One region of the Undibacterium sp. JH2W genome, then DNA from elsewhere that is predicted to be linked to it. Evidence: riboswitches for the same ligand, from Rfam matches in the RefSeq annotation. Region 1 holds a riboswitch; the other holds the start of a gene.
The links. Region 1 has a riboswitch for glycine ahead of gcvT (glycine cleavage system aminomethyltransferase GcvT). Riboswitches for the same ligand answer to the same signal wherever they lie in the genome.

Region 1 (6,319 bases):
AGGCTGGAAGCTTTATTAGCGCAACCAGGCATCAAGTGGGAGACCAAAAACAGCCAGGCTTTGCAGCTTGATAACAAGACAGCTTATGCTGCGCAGATTTTGCCCTCTATCTTGCCCACCTTGCGCAAGCAAGTAACTGATGCAGACGGCAAACGTCTGCTGGAACTGCTGGAAAAATGGGATGGCAGTTACCAGGCGAATAGCATAGCACCCACCATCTTTAGTCAATTGCTGTATCAGATCACCTATGCGGCAATGGCAGATGAAGTCGGTGAAGTCCAGTTCAAAAACCTCTTGCGTACCCGCGCGCTTGACTATGCCTTGCCACGTTTGCTGGCAGATGCGCATTCACCCTGGTGGGATAACCGTACTACGCCAGCAGTAGAAACTCGCGACGATATCCTGGCACTGGCCTGGCGCGACAGCATCGCGCATTTGCAAAAAACCTTTGGTGCCGACAGCAAGCAATGGACCTGGGGCAAGGCGCATACCTTGACACATAAGCACCCCTTGGCGCAGCAAAAGCCGCTGGACAAGCTATTCAACATAGGCCCGTTTGAAGTTGCAGGTGGGCGTGAAGTGCCAAATAATTTGTCCGGGCCTATAGGACCAGCACCCTGGGATGTCGTGTATGGGCCATCAACACGACGTCTGATTGATTTTGCTGATGCTTCGAAAGCGCTAGGCATTAATCCTGTGGGGCAGAGCGGGGTTTTGTTTGATGCACATTACAATGATCAGGCGGCAGGGTTTGCGGCTGGGACTTATGTGCAGCAGTATTTGAGTGAGAAGGATGTTGTGGGACATGCGAAGAGTGTGCTTGTGTTGAGGGGGAAATAGGGGGGGCTGTTACCGTCATCACCGAAGCATAATCCGGCAATGATGCAACGCACATATTGACGTCATTCCAGCATGCTTTTGGCTGGAATCCAGTGGCGTTCGTGGTCAACTATTGCGTGAGCTAATTTCTGATCCCTAGTGTTTGAGCATTCGGATTTTCAAATACTTGCACACGTCATTTAAGATTGCTACCCCCGGCCTGCAATCATAATTTCACGAATACTGGTTATTAATTTCAGCTTGGCAAAAGCATTTAAGATATTTGCCTCACGCAAAATGCAAGATTCAAATCAGTCTGCAAGGATGAGATTTACTATCAGGTAAATATAGGCGGTAAATGGAAAGTATATTTAAATAGTCGATTTGGCAATGGAAGCAAATACAAGAATTTCGTTAAAATAAAATTTTATTTGCCAATTTAACAAATCCAGCATGAACTAAGCACTTTTCTGTAAATATTTCCACACTCAACTACCCAAGCCCTTGCAAGCCTTATATAATCGCGCTACTTGATCGGGAGAGCGTGACGAAAGTTGCCGCCGAAGGGGCTAATACCCAAAAAACTCTCAGGCACAAAGGACCGATCGACGGGGTAGTTAAAAGTTGCCCCAACTCTGGAGAGCGGTAGCGGCAGATACGTTTATTTTTATAAATATTCGCCGGACTACCCACCGAAGGTGCGCGCGGGCAGCAAACATACATGGCTCCCGTAATCTCTCAGGTACCAGGACAGAGGGGTATGCGATTTCAGCGCATGCGGCGTTTATTCGTCGTCGTGCGTTTGTTCGTCCCTTCAATCTGGTAATGAGGCACTCATGACGCAAGCAGCGACATCACTCAAGGCAACTCCCCTCAATGCAGCCCATCGTGCGGCTGGCGCAAAAATGGTTGATTTTGGCGGTTGGGACATGCCCGTCAACTATGGTTCCCAAATCGAAGAACATCATGCAGTGCGCACTGATTGCGGCATGTTTGATGTATCTCATATGTGTGTCGTTGATCTCCAGGGCGAAAATGTTCGCAGCTTCCTGCGTGGCCTGGTAGCGAATAATGTTGATAAATTGCAGGTAGCGGGCAAGGCCCTGTATTCCTGCATGTTGAAGCCTGAAGGCACGGTCATTGATGACCTCATCATTTATTTCTTCAGCGAAAACTGGTTCCGCCTCGTCGTCAATGCTGGCACGGCAGAAAAAGACATCGCCTGGATGAATGCCCGCAATGCAGAAACCAATAGCGGCCTGACCATTACCCAGCGCCGTGATGGTGCTAACGCTTTTGCCCTGGTGGCAGTGCAGGGCCCGAACGCCCGCGCCAAGGCATGGGAAGTCTTGCCAGAAACCAAAGCAGCTAGCGCAGAAATCAAACCCTTCAACGCAGTCATCGTCGCTGATACTTCCTTTGGTGAAGTCATGGTGGCACGCACTGGTTATACCGGTGAAGATGGTTTCGAGATTGCTGTATCTGCCGATCGCGTGACTGATTTCTGGAATGCCCTGGTTGCAGCCGGTGTCAAACCTGCTGGCCTCGGTGCACGTGACACCCTGCGTCTGGAAGCGGGCATGAATCTGTATGGACAGGACATGGATGAAACAGTCAACCCGCTTGATGCTGGTCTGGCCTGGACCATAGACCTGGTCAGTGAACGCGATTTCGTTGGCAAGCAAGCACTGCAAACACAAGGCCAGAACGCCCAGTTCCTGGGTCTGATCCTGCGTGAAAAAGGCGGCATCTTGCGCGCCCATCAAAAAGTAGTATGCGCACAAGGCGAAGGCGAAATCACCAGCGGTACTTTCAGCCCTACCATGGAACAGGCAATTGCACTGGCACGTTTGCCTATGGGCGTGTCTGTCGGCGATACTGTACATGTTGTTATCCGTGACAAGCAATTGGCAGCATCCGTTGTCAAACTGCCTTTTGTCCGTAACGGCAAAATCCTGGCCGTATAATTTGATCTGCAGTCAGTACAGCGCACTGGTACTGACTACTATTGATTAGCCACTCATTATTATTTAAAACAATTTATTTAACTGGAGCCCATCATGAACGTACCAGCAGACCTGAAATACACAACATCCCACGAATGGGTACGCACAGAAGCAGACGGCACGATCACTGTCGGCATTACAGCATTTGCTCAGGATGCTTTGGGCGATATCGTTTTCGTTGATTTGCCTAAAGTTGGCACAGCACTCGAAGCTGGCAAGGATTGCGCCGTGGTTGAGTCTGTTAAAGCAGCTGGCGACATCTATGCACCAGTGACTGGCGAAGTTGTCGCCATCAATGAAGAATTGGCCGATGCACCAGAATCCATTAATGCTGACGCGTTTGCAGCATGGCTGTTCAAACTGAAACCAGCCAATATTGCTGATGTTGATGCCTTGATGAATGCTGAAGCTTACGCCAAGAACATCGCTTGATTATGTAGTTAAAAGAGGTGGCCCTGTGGCTGCCTCTTTTAATATGGATTTGCCTGTTGCGGTTTGTCCCGCATAGCTCCGCCTGATATTCCACGTTACTCTTCCGTACCCCATATACCATGACCCGTCCTTCACTGACCCAACTGGAAGCGCATGACGCTTTCATCGCTCGCCATATCGGCCCTTCTGAAGCAGAACAAGCCGCCATGCTGAAAACCCTGGGCTATGCTGACCGCACAGCCCTGATTGATGCCATCGTCCCGGCCAATATCCGCCGTCACGATGTGCTGCCACTGGCGCAATTCACAGAAGCCAAGTCCGAACAGGAAGCACTGGCCACATTGAAGGCACTGGCGTCGAAAAACCGTGTACTGAAGTCCTTGATCGGTCAGGGTTATTACAATACGCATACTCCTGGCGTGATCCTGCGCAATATCTTTGAAAACCCTGCCTGGTACACAGCTTACACACCTTACCAGCCAGAGATTTCCCAGGGCCGCCTGGAAGCCATCCTGAATTTCCAGCAAGTCATCACTGACCTGACTGGCATGGATATCGCCAATGCATCCATGCTGGACGAAGGCACGGCTGCTGCTGAGGCAATGACGCTGATACAGCGTGTAGGCAAATCCAAATCCAATGTGTTTTATGTTGGCGATGATGTCTTGCCACAGACCCGCGAAATCATAGAAACCCGCGCCAAGCCGCTGGGTATCGAGGTGCGTACTTGCACGGGTACAGAAGCACTGGACAATGATTGCTTTGGTATCTTGCTGCAATACCCTGGCGTGGACGGCGCCATCCGCGATTACCGCGAATTTGCTGCCACCTTGCATGCAAAAGGCGCGATGGTCATCACTGCTGCCGATTTGCTGGCACTGACACTGATCGCTTCCCCAGGCGAGTGGGGTGCTGACGTGGTCGTTGGTAACAGCCAGCGCTTTGGCGTACCGCTGGGCTTTGGTGGCCCGCACGCAGGTTATATGGGTACGCGCGATGCATTCAAGCGCAGCATGCCTGGCCGTCTGGTTGGCGTGACGGTTGATGCACAAGGCAACAAGGCTTATCGCCTGGCCCTGCAAACACGCGAACAACATATCCGCCGTGAAAAAGCTACCTCGAATATCTGTACAGCACAGGTGTTGCTGGCAGTGATTGCCTCCATGTATGCCGTTTATCACGGCCCAGCAGGCCTGCGCCAGATCGCCTTGCGGGTACACCGCCTGACTGGTGTGCTGGCTGGCGGCCTGAAACAACAGGGTCTGGCTATTGCCAACACTACTTACTTCGACACCCTGACAGTCAATGTCGCCAATGCTGCTGCCTACCATCAGGCTGCCCAGGCTGCGGGCTACAATCTGCGCCAGATCAGCGCAACACAAGTTGGCGTTTCTCTTGACGAGACAGTCACACGTGCTGATGTTGAAGCTTTGTGGACGATTTTTGCCAAGGCCAGCGGTGTCACGACAGCGCCGGATTTTGCAGCGATAGAAGCAGGCGTCAATGATGCATACCCGGCAGCACTGACACGCGGCACGACTTACCTGACACACCCAACTTTCAACCGCTATCACGCAGAACATGAAATGCTGCGTTACCTGCGCAGCCTGGCTGACAAGGATTTGGCGCTGGACCGCACCATGATACCGCTGGGTTCATGCACGATGAAGCTGAACGCCACCAGCGAAATGATTCCTGTGACCTGGCCAGAGTTCTCCAGCATCCATCCATTTGCGCCAAATGACCAAACTATCGGTTACCGCGAAATGATCGATCAGCTGGAAGCCATGCTGTGTGCAGCGACTGGTTACGACGCTGTATCCCTGCAACCAAATGCCGGTTCCCAGGGGGAATACGCTGGATTGCTGGTGATCCAGGCTTACCACGCATCCCGTGGTGAAGCACACCGTAATATCTGCCTGATCCCGTCTTCTGCCCATGGTACCAATCCGGCATCCGCCAGCATGGTGGGCATGGACGTGGTCGTGGTGGCTTGCGATGACAAGGGCAACGTTGATCTGGCTGACTTGCAAGCCAAGGCAGAAAAGCACAGCGCCAACCTGGCAGCAGCGATGGTGACTTATCCATCCACGCATGGTGTGTTTGAAGAAGGCATACAGCAATTGTGCGAAATCGTGCATAGCCACGGTGGTCAGGTCTATGTCGATGGTGCGAACATGAATGCGCTGGTTGGCGTAGCCGCACCGGGCAAATTTGGTGGCGATGTCAGCCATCTGAACCTGCACAAGACTTTCTGTATCCCTCACGGTGGTGGCGGCCCAGGCGTAGGCCCGGTTGCAGTTGGTGCCCATTTGGCGAAGTTCTTGCCTAATCAGAAATCCACAGGCTATGTCCGTGGTGAAGATGGTATCTCTGCCGTCAGCGCCGCACCATTTGGCTCTGCCAGCATCTTGCCTATCTCATGGATGTACATCGCCATGATGGGCGCGCAAGGCTTGAAGGCAGCGACAGAAACAGCGATCCTGGCAGCTAACTACATCGCCAAACGCCTGGCCCCGCATTACCCTGTACTGTACAGCGGTCATGATGGCCTGGTGGCGCATGAGTGCATTCTGGATCTGCGTCCATTGACAGATGCGACTGGCATTACCAATGAAGACGTGGCAAAACGCCTCATCGACTTTGGCTTCCACGCACCAACCATGAGCTTCCCTGTGCCTGGCACGCTGATGATAGAACCGACAGAAAGCGAATCACAAGCCGAACTCGACCGCTTCATCGATGCCATGATCAGCATCCGTGAAGAAATCGCCAAGGTAGCCAGTGGTGAATTCGATGCCAAAGACAATCCTCTGAAACATGCGCCGCATACAGCAGAAGTGCTGATCGCCAATGAGTGGCCGCATGCTTACAGCCGTGAAGTGGCAGCTTACCCGGTTGCTTCACTGCGCAAGAATAAATACTTTGCGCCGGTTGGCCGTGCTGACAATGTCTATGGTGATCGCAATCTGTTCTGCTCTTGCATACCAGTTAGTGATTACGAATAAGTCTTGACTGCTTTGCTATAAATGAAAACGGACATGCTTGCATGTCCGTTTTTC
Region 2 (6,319 bases), on a different contig from region 1:
AGCATATAGGCCAGGCCCCATGCCAGCAGCGGGAATAAGGGGATAATGGGAAATATGGACAGACTTCCCATGTCCCCTCTTGCTCTCTTATCCAAGACAGTAGTTGGTATCCAGATGAGCCAGGCAAGACTGGCAATGATTAGGGCGAACAGATCAGTCATGGCAGACGCATGGTATCAATGTGGCGCGGTCGCAGCTTCAAGCTGTGTCAGATAAAACATCGCCTGCTCTTTATTATCCCCGCACATGTCTGACGATGCCTGTAAGCCCGCGCAAACAGCCGGGCGGCTGGCATCGCCAAAAATCTTGCAGCCTAAATCTTCATCCAGTTGTATACAGGGCACACCCGCGGGTTTGCCGTCTGGCATACCGGGTATAGGACTGGAGATGGACGGTGCTATGCAGCAGGCGGCGCAATGAGGGCGGCAGGAAAAAGAAGTACTCATGCACGCATTGTAAAGTATGCCTCTTATGGCACGCCAGCAGAAAGATGTGCTCGGTATGGTGCACGGCAGGTAGGAGGTGTTAAATGCACAAGCTCCCACCTGCTTATTTCATGACGTTCATGACGTATATGTCACGGCAATGCCAGGGTGATCAGCCACTGACATTCATACGCTGGGTATGTGTCCATTGATGGTCATAGTCCGAAACCGTAGAACCATAAGTTCTATAGGTTTTACCTTCACCTGGCCATGGGTTCATGATGTAGATGTAATTGGTGCCATTGTAGACTTCATAGCCAGAGCCAACCATGATATGGCCGCCACCATTGGTCCAGCCATAGCGGATGACGAAGGGGCGGTTGGCATTGATGTCATTGACCACGGTATTCCATGAAGAGGCATAGTTGTAAGCATTGTTGGATACACCCCAATGGTTCAGGATGTTTTGCACGCTACCACCGCTGCCATACATGGAGTTGGGCTGGTTGGCGTAACTATTCCAGTTAAAGTTGCTATTGCCACAGGCGTAATTCAAGCCAAAAGCCCAGTTGACGATCTGGCACTGACTGGGATTTTGATTGTAAAAACTCAGCAATGCCTTGCTGCTGCCTGCCCAGCACCACTGGCTATGCTCTTGTGTTACCAGCGGTATGTTCAGTGCGCGTGACTGGGCAAAGGCAGATGAAACACCCAGCATGATGCCCAGTGCAAGGATCAGTCTTAACAGATTTTTTTGCATGATATCTCCCTATATATGTCGGTATGAGTATGGATGCTGCGCTTAGCGGAAGTTATCCATATTGGTCTTGATGCTGGCCCGCAGCGGATCGAGGATGTCGCTTTGTTCCAGCAATCCACCATTGGCGGAGGCTGTTCCGGTTTTTTCGCTGCGCTGTTGCAGCAGCAGGGTTTGCCGGGCTGCCTGCAAAGGCGCGAAGCGGGCACGGGCATCAGTGGGGGACACTACTTCTAGGAAATCTGACATGGCCTGGTAGATACGGATGAAGCGCAAGTTAGAGCGCGTGCTATTGCCATGCACGGCAATAGCTGCATCCACATCCTTGGCCAGCACGCTTCCACCATAGGAGGTAATACCCCAGCGGCCATTGTCCTGCCTGAGGGTTGCCAGACCTATCGGTGTGTCATGCAGGCTGATGACAAAGCGCCACTCGCCTGTGGCCTTGGCCAGGCTACGCAAATCACTGCGACCAGCCAGGACATCTTGCGGCGGGATGCTATACACAGGGAAGCCATAACTGATTTTGGCATCCTTGAGGTCTTGCACATCATTGACTTCCAGCGGGAATTCGGCAGGCAGGGTGCCACCACGCCGCTGTACATTGAATTGCACAAAGTCGGCAAAATCACGTTGTGCTGCTGCGCTGACGAGGCGGGCCTGCTCTGTCGTACCGGCGATGTCGCTGCTGATGTTTTGTGCCAGTAACGGTGCACTCGTCATAGCACAGCTGAGACTGAACATCAAAGCGGCGAGCGTGGATTTTTTGTATCTTGAAACGGAGTTCAAATGCATGATAGCTTGCTCCTTCTAGAGATGTAGATAAAAGCCCGTCTGTCCAAGCGGGCTGGGCGGCTTGAAACATGACATGGTTCACATGCCGGACAATTCACCCGCGGGTGCGGGAAACAGGTAATTAGCTCAAGGAGCTAACAAGGCTGAGTAGCATCAACAATGCAGGTGACTACACCAGAAAGACGTGTGGTGAGCATGCATGGTCGAGCTGTCTGCATTGAGATCATCTTTGTAGCCATGGTTGAGCTGGCTGCTTTCTTCAGACCTGGCTTTGTCGCCAGTCTTTTGTCGTGCGAGCGCGCAGGCTGCCGCCATCGCGGTGACAGTGTCACCGTGCAAATGAGTCAGTTTCATGATGTAGAAACTCCGGGCGTCAAAGAGATATCTGCGCGCAAAATACGCTGCGGATACCCCCTCTGTCCTGGACCTGAGAGATTTCGCCTGCAACTGCTGGTGGCAGTGCAATGCTTGCTCCTTCGGTGTGCCGGGCGACGTAGTCCGGCAGCTCTTCAGAGTTTGAAAGTGATAACGGTCCTTGTTGCCTGAGAGTTTCCGGGGTGGTTGCTCCTTCGGCGCTGTCCTTCTTGTGCGTAGACAGTCTCTCCCGATATCACCTGGCTTGCGCCTTTGTGCTCAACCCCTTGTGTGGGTCGTAGAAATGAGCATAGTGCACGCCTTAATCATTTACAAATTATTTTTGATAACAAAGCGATTATTTTTTTGCTAATGCTGTGCAGCCATTGTTTTGATAATGGCTTGCCAGCCTTACATGCTTTGGTATGCTTGGTGTTTGTCCCTTAGCCCAGCTATCATATGGCTACTATCGACCCCTTCTCTTTATCCATGCCTCTACAATTTACCCTGGTTTCGCGATCACGCCTGTCGTCCCTGCTCGGCAAACTCAGCCTTGCTTGTGGGCTGGCACTGAGTTTTATCCACGCTGAAGTAAATGCGCAAGACCAGCCAGCAGTGCAGGAAGCTGCCAAGGAAAAAGGCAAGGAAAGTGCCTGGCTGACTAGTTCTGGACTGAGCAATTTTGCAAAAAAAATGGTGGAAAGCCGTTACATGCCTTACAAATTGGCAGGGCAAAAAGATAGTAAGGGCATGCTGACTTACAAGGCTTATTTCCAGCCCTTGCCACCTGATGTAGAAAGATTTTATTACTATTGGGCCATGACGACGGAGTGGTATGCCAATTACAAAAAGAATATGACAGAAGAGGGCTATCAGGAAACCTGGCACCAGTCTTTTCGCGATGCTGCCAATACCGAATTACATCAGGCGATCTGGCAAAAAAAATCTACAGGAAGTCCAGAGGTTCCCAAAGTGGGTAGTGCTTACGCGGATGAAGAGCATGAGCAAAACATACTGGTCTCAATGTTATGGCGCGGCGAATTCAATAAACTGGATCAGACACTGGACGATGGCTTTGCAAAAAAACAGGCCGGAAAATTAAACTCCAATGTCCTGTACACGCGTTTTGGCACCTTGTCACGTTTGGATAAAGAGTACAAGAAACAGTTTGATCGCTGGGTAAAAACCAGTCAGCATGGCTATGCCTATCTGGCGCGCGGGATGTTCTTGCAAGAGCAGGCCTGGGAAGCGCGCGGTGCTAAATTTGCGGCAGAAACCAGTAAGTCACAGTTTGCCGCATTTCACTGCCTGGCAGCCCTGGCCAGACAGGATTTCAACAAGGCCAATGAAAAAATCATGGCATGCGCTATCTGTGCCGGTGAATTGATACGCAATAACAAGGCGCTCAGCAAGCAAGAAGATGATCTTGCTTTGCTCAAAACCGCTCTGCAACAAGACCCTGGCCTGTATTCGCCAGCGTATGCCTATCTGAATAAATTGCTGCCGCAATGGGGTGGTTCGTTTAGCGAGATGGAAGCCTTCATCAACGAGATCAGGCAAATGACGGACGATGAAGTGCTGGTCGAACAATTGAAGTCTCGACTGTGCTATGAGCGTGGCATGGCTATTTATGGAGAAGATACAGAAGGGGCACGCATCTGGCTTGAAAAAGGTTTGAATAGCCAGCCCTATCAATTGCTCATCAATGAGCTGGCCCTGCTATATGCCAAAAAGAACAGCCACAAACAAGCCATAGCCCTGCTGGAAAAGAGTATGGCGAATGGCAATGAATGGGATATCTATACCCTCGAGGCCCTGGCGCAGTCTTATTTTGCGCTAGGCATGCAAGTCAAGGGTGACAAGCTCATCGCCAAGAGGGATGAGGCTGTCCGGCGCTTCAGGAATGGTGAATAGAGAGATTGTGCTTCTGATATCGGCTCTTCATCAGGCTTCAGTTAAAATCTATTTTGCTTCATAGAAGATTTTCTTTTGCGTAATCCATTGTGCAATTAACTGTTCAACCAAGCCTGCATCGCCCGCTCTTCCATTTTTTTTCCTTGCTTGCGCTATGTCTGCTGGCCGCTTGCACACGCACAGAATCTGTGCAAACCCTGGAGCAGCGCGACCTCATGCGCCTGGTATTCAAGGGCTGGGATGTGGTAGATGACAAGGCCATCGTCAAGGCACCGCAGTTAAAGGCAGAGCTGCCGGCCTCAGCCAGACCGGTAGCAGAACTGGCCCTGCGCATGCATGCCCTGCACGTGCAAAAGCTGGCAGAAGATACCGCAGTCTTGCTGGTCAAGGGCGAGCCACTGGAGTCTGGCTTACCCAATCTGATTGCTGCCTACTGGTTTCAGCGTCGTGGCGAAGCCTGGTCATTGACCAATCGCCAGGACGTGGTGGAATGGCTGGCCCCCGATGGCCGTATCAGCAAGACCAGCCTGGTGGAATTATTTCCTGGCGAATTTGCCCTGGCGATAGAACATAGCCACGTAGAAAAAAATGAAGTGAATATCTGGCTGCGCTTATTGCGCATAGAGGCCGACAAGATCAGCCCTATGTTCGATAAAAGCAAGGACCCTGATCTGGTCCGGCATTTTGAAAGTGGGCCAGAATGTGAAAGCCTGATGCGCTCAGGTAAAGGCAAGCACCTGCGCCTGCACTTGCGCGACAGCGACCCGGCACCACCCCATTGCCATGACTACCTGGCCAGATGGCAGCTCAGCCCCGGCACCACCATGCCAGGCCCGCTATTGCTGGAATTTTCAGGCAAGATCATCAGCTATCGTGAAGTCAGCCATGGCACAGATAGCACGGGTGAGCGCCTGACAGGCTACGACTTGCTCATCACGCCACTACTGGGCAAGATCAGGCTGGTGTTTGATCCGGCCACGCAACAATATGTGGTCCAGAATGATAAGCAGCATAAAGCCAAATAGGCGAGTAGTCGTCAAGGCCGCCCGGCCGCGACCCAGTTGATTAATTCATCCAGCGCAGCCTTGGCCCTCGCAGCCTCATCATGATTGATCATGGCCACGACCACCCATTGCTGGTCATTGACATCCCTGACATAACCGGCGACGGCGACCACATCTTTCAGTGTGCCGGTCTTGATGCGCGCCCGCAATTCTGCCGGGCCACCTTTCAAACGGCGGCGCATGGTGCCATCCAGCGAGGCTACAGGCAGGCTGCTGGCAAATTCTGCATACCAGTTACTGCGCGCACCAGCTTGCAATAAACCAGCCATTTGTTGCGGGCTGATACGTTCCAGGCGTGACAGGCCCGCGCCATTTTCCAGCACCAGCCCGGCATCGTTGATGCCTTGTTTGAACAGCCATTGCCTGATACGTGCATCGGCTGCCTGCAAATTGCTCATGCCCTGTTTATTGCCTGCACTGCCTGATTCGGCACCCAAAGTCAGGTAGAGCGTGCGCGCCATGACATTGTCGGATTGCTTGTTGATGATGCGCAGTATATCCGCCAGCGGCTCGGACACACGCTCAGTCAAGACTGTGGCAGAGGCGGGTGTTTTACCATCGCGCACTTCACCCTGCCAGGTGCCGCCCATCTCTTGCCACAGGGCGCGTATCAGGTGCGCCAGATACTGGTTACGGTCCAGGATATTGATATTATTGGTGATCTTGCAGCGCTTAGGGAAGCCACCATTCAAGGTGATTTCCAGCCCGCCACGGGTAGTCTGGTGCGCCGGTTTTTTTGTGGCTGGTGCATTTGGGTTTTCTGCTTCTGGGTCATCAATGACATTGCTGGTGGTTTCTATGACAGGCGGCAGCCATTCTGTCTCCCAGGCTGAGCAGGGTAGCTCATTCAAGTGCAGGTGATTGGTGATCTTGACCTTATCCAGCGGTGTGTTCAGACGTGCCTCTATCTTATCGCCTGTTGATTCCAGAGAGATGCTGCTCAGATTGCTGTTCACCAGCAAGGCATCCGGTATGACGTTGTAATAAGCATCCGGGAACTCATCGAATTG

Region 2: another riboswitch for glycine. It lies ahead of ACO0LC_RS26135 (hypothetical protein); the one in region 1 lies ahead of gcvT (glycine cleavage system aminomethyltransferase GcvT).

What each region holds. Positions count from the first base shown of each region.
Region 1 is NZ_JBMPOT010000002.1:176,639-182,957, forward strand. It holds gene ACO0LC_RS03085 (penicillin acylase family protein) at 1-840, shown strand, start outside; glycine riboswitch at 1,345-1,433, shown strand; glycine riboswitch at 1,445-1,583, shown strand; gene gcvT (glycine cleavage system aminomethyltransferase GcvT) at 1,656-2,786, shown strand; gene gcvH (glycine cleavage system protein GcvH) at 2,880-3,257, shown strand; gene gcvP (aminomethyl-transferring glycine dehydrogenase) at 3,377-6,265, shown strand.
Region 2 is NZ_JBMPOT010000024.1:54,155-60,473, forward strand. It holds gene ACO0LC_RS26115 (hypothetical protein) at 1-161, opposite strand, end outside; gene ACO0LC_RS26120 (YkgJ family cysteine cluster protein) at 177-446, opposite strand; gene ACO0LC_RS26125 (C39 family peptidase) at 598-1,185, opposite strand; gene ACO0LC_RS26130 (hypothetical protein) at 1,228-1,905, opposite strand; gene ACO0LC_RS26135 (hypothetical protein) at 2,131-2,331, opposite strand; glycine riboswitch at 2,497-2,594, opposite strand; gene ACO0LC_RS26140 (hypothetical protein) at 2,791-4,245, shown strand; gene ACO0LC_RS26145 (hypothetical protein) at 4,335-5,270, shown strand; gene dacB (D-alanyl-D-alanine carboxypeptidase/D-alanyl-D-alanine endopeptidase) at 5,282-6,319, opposite strand, start outside.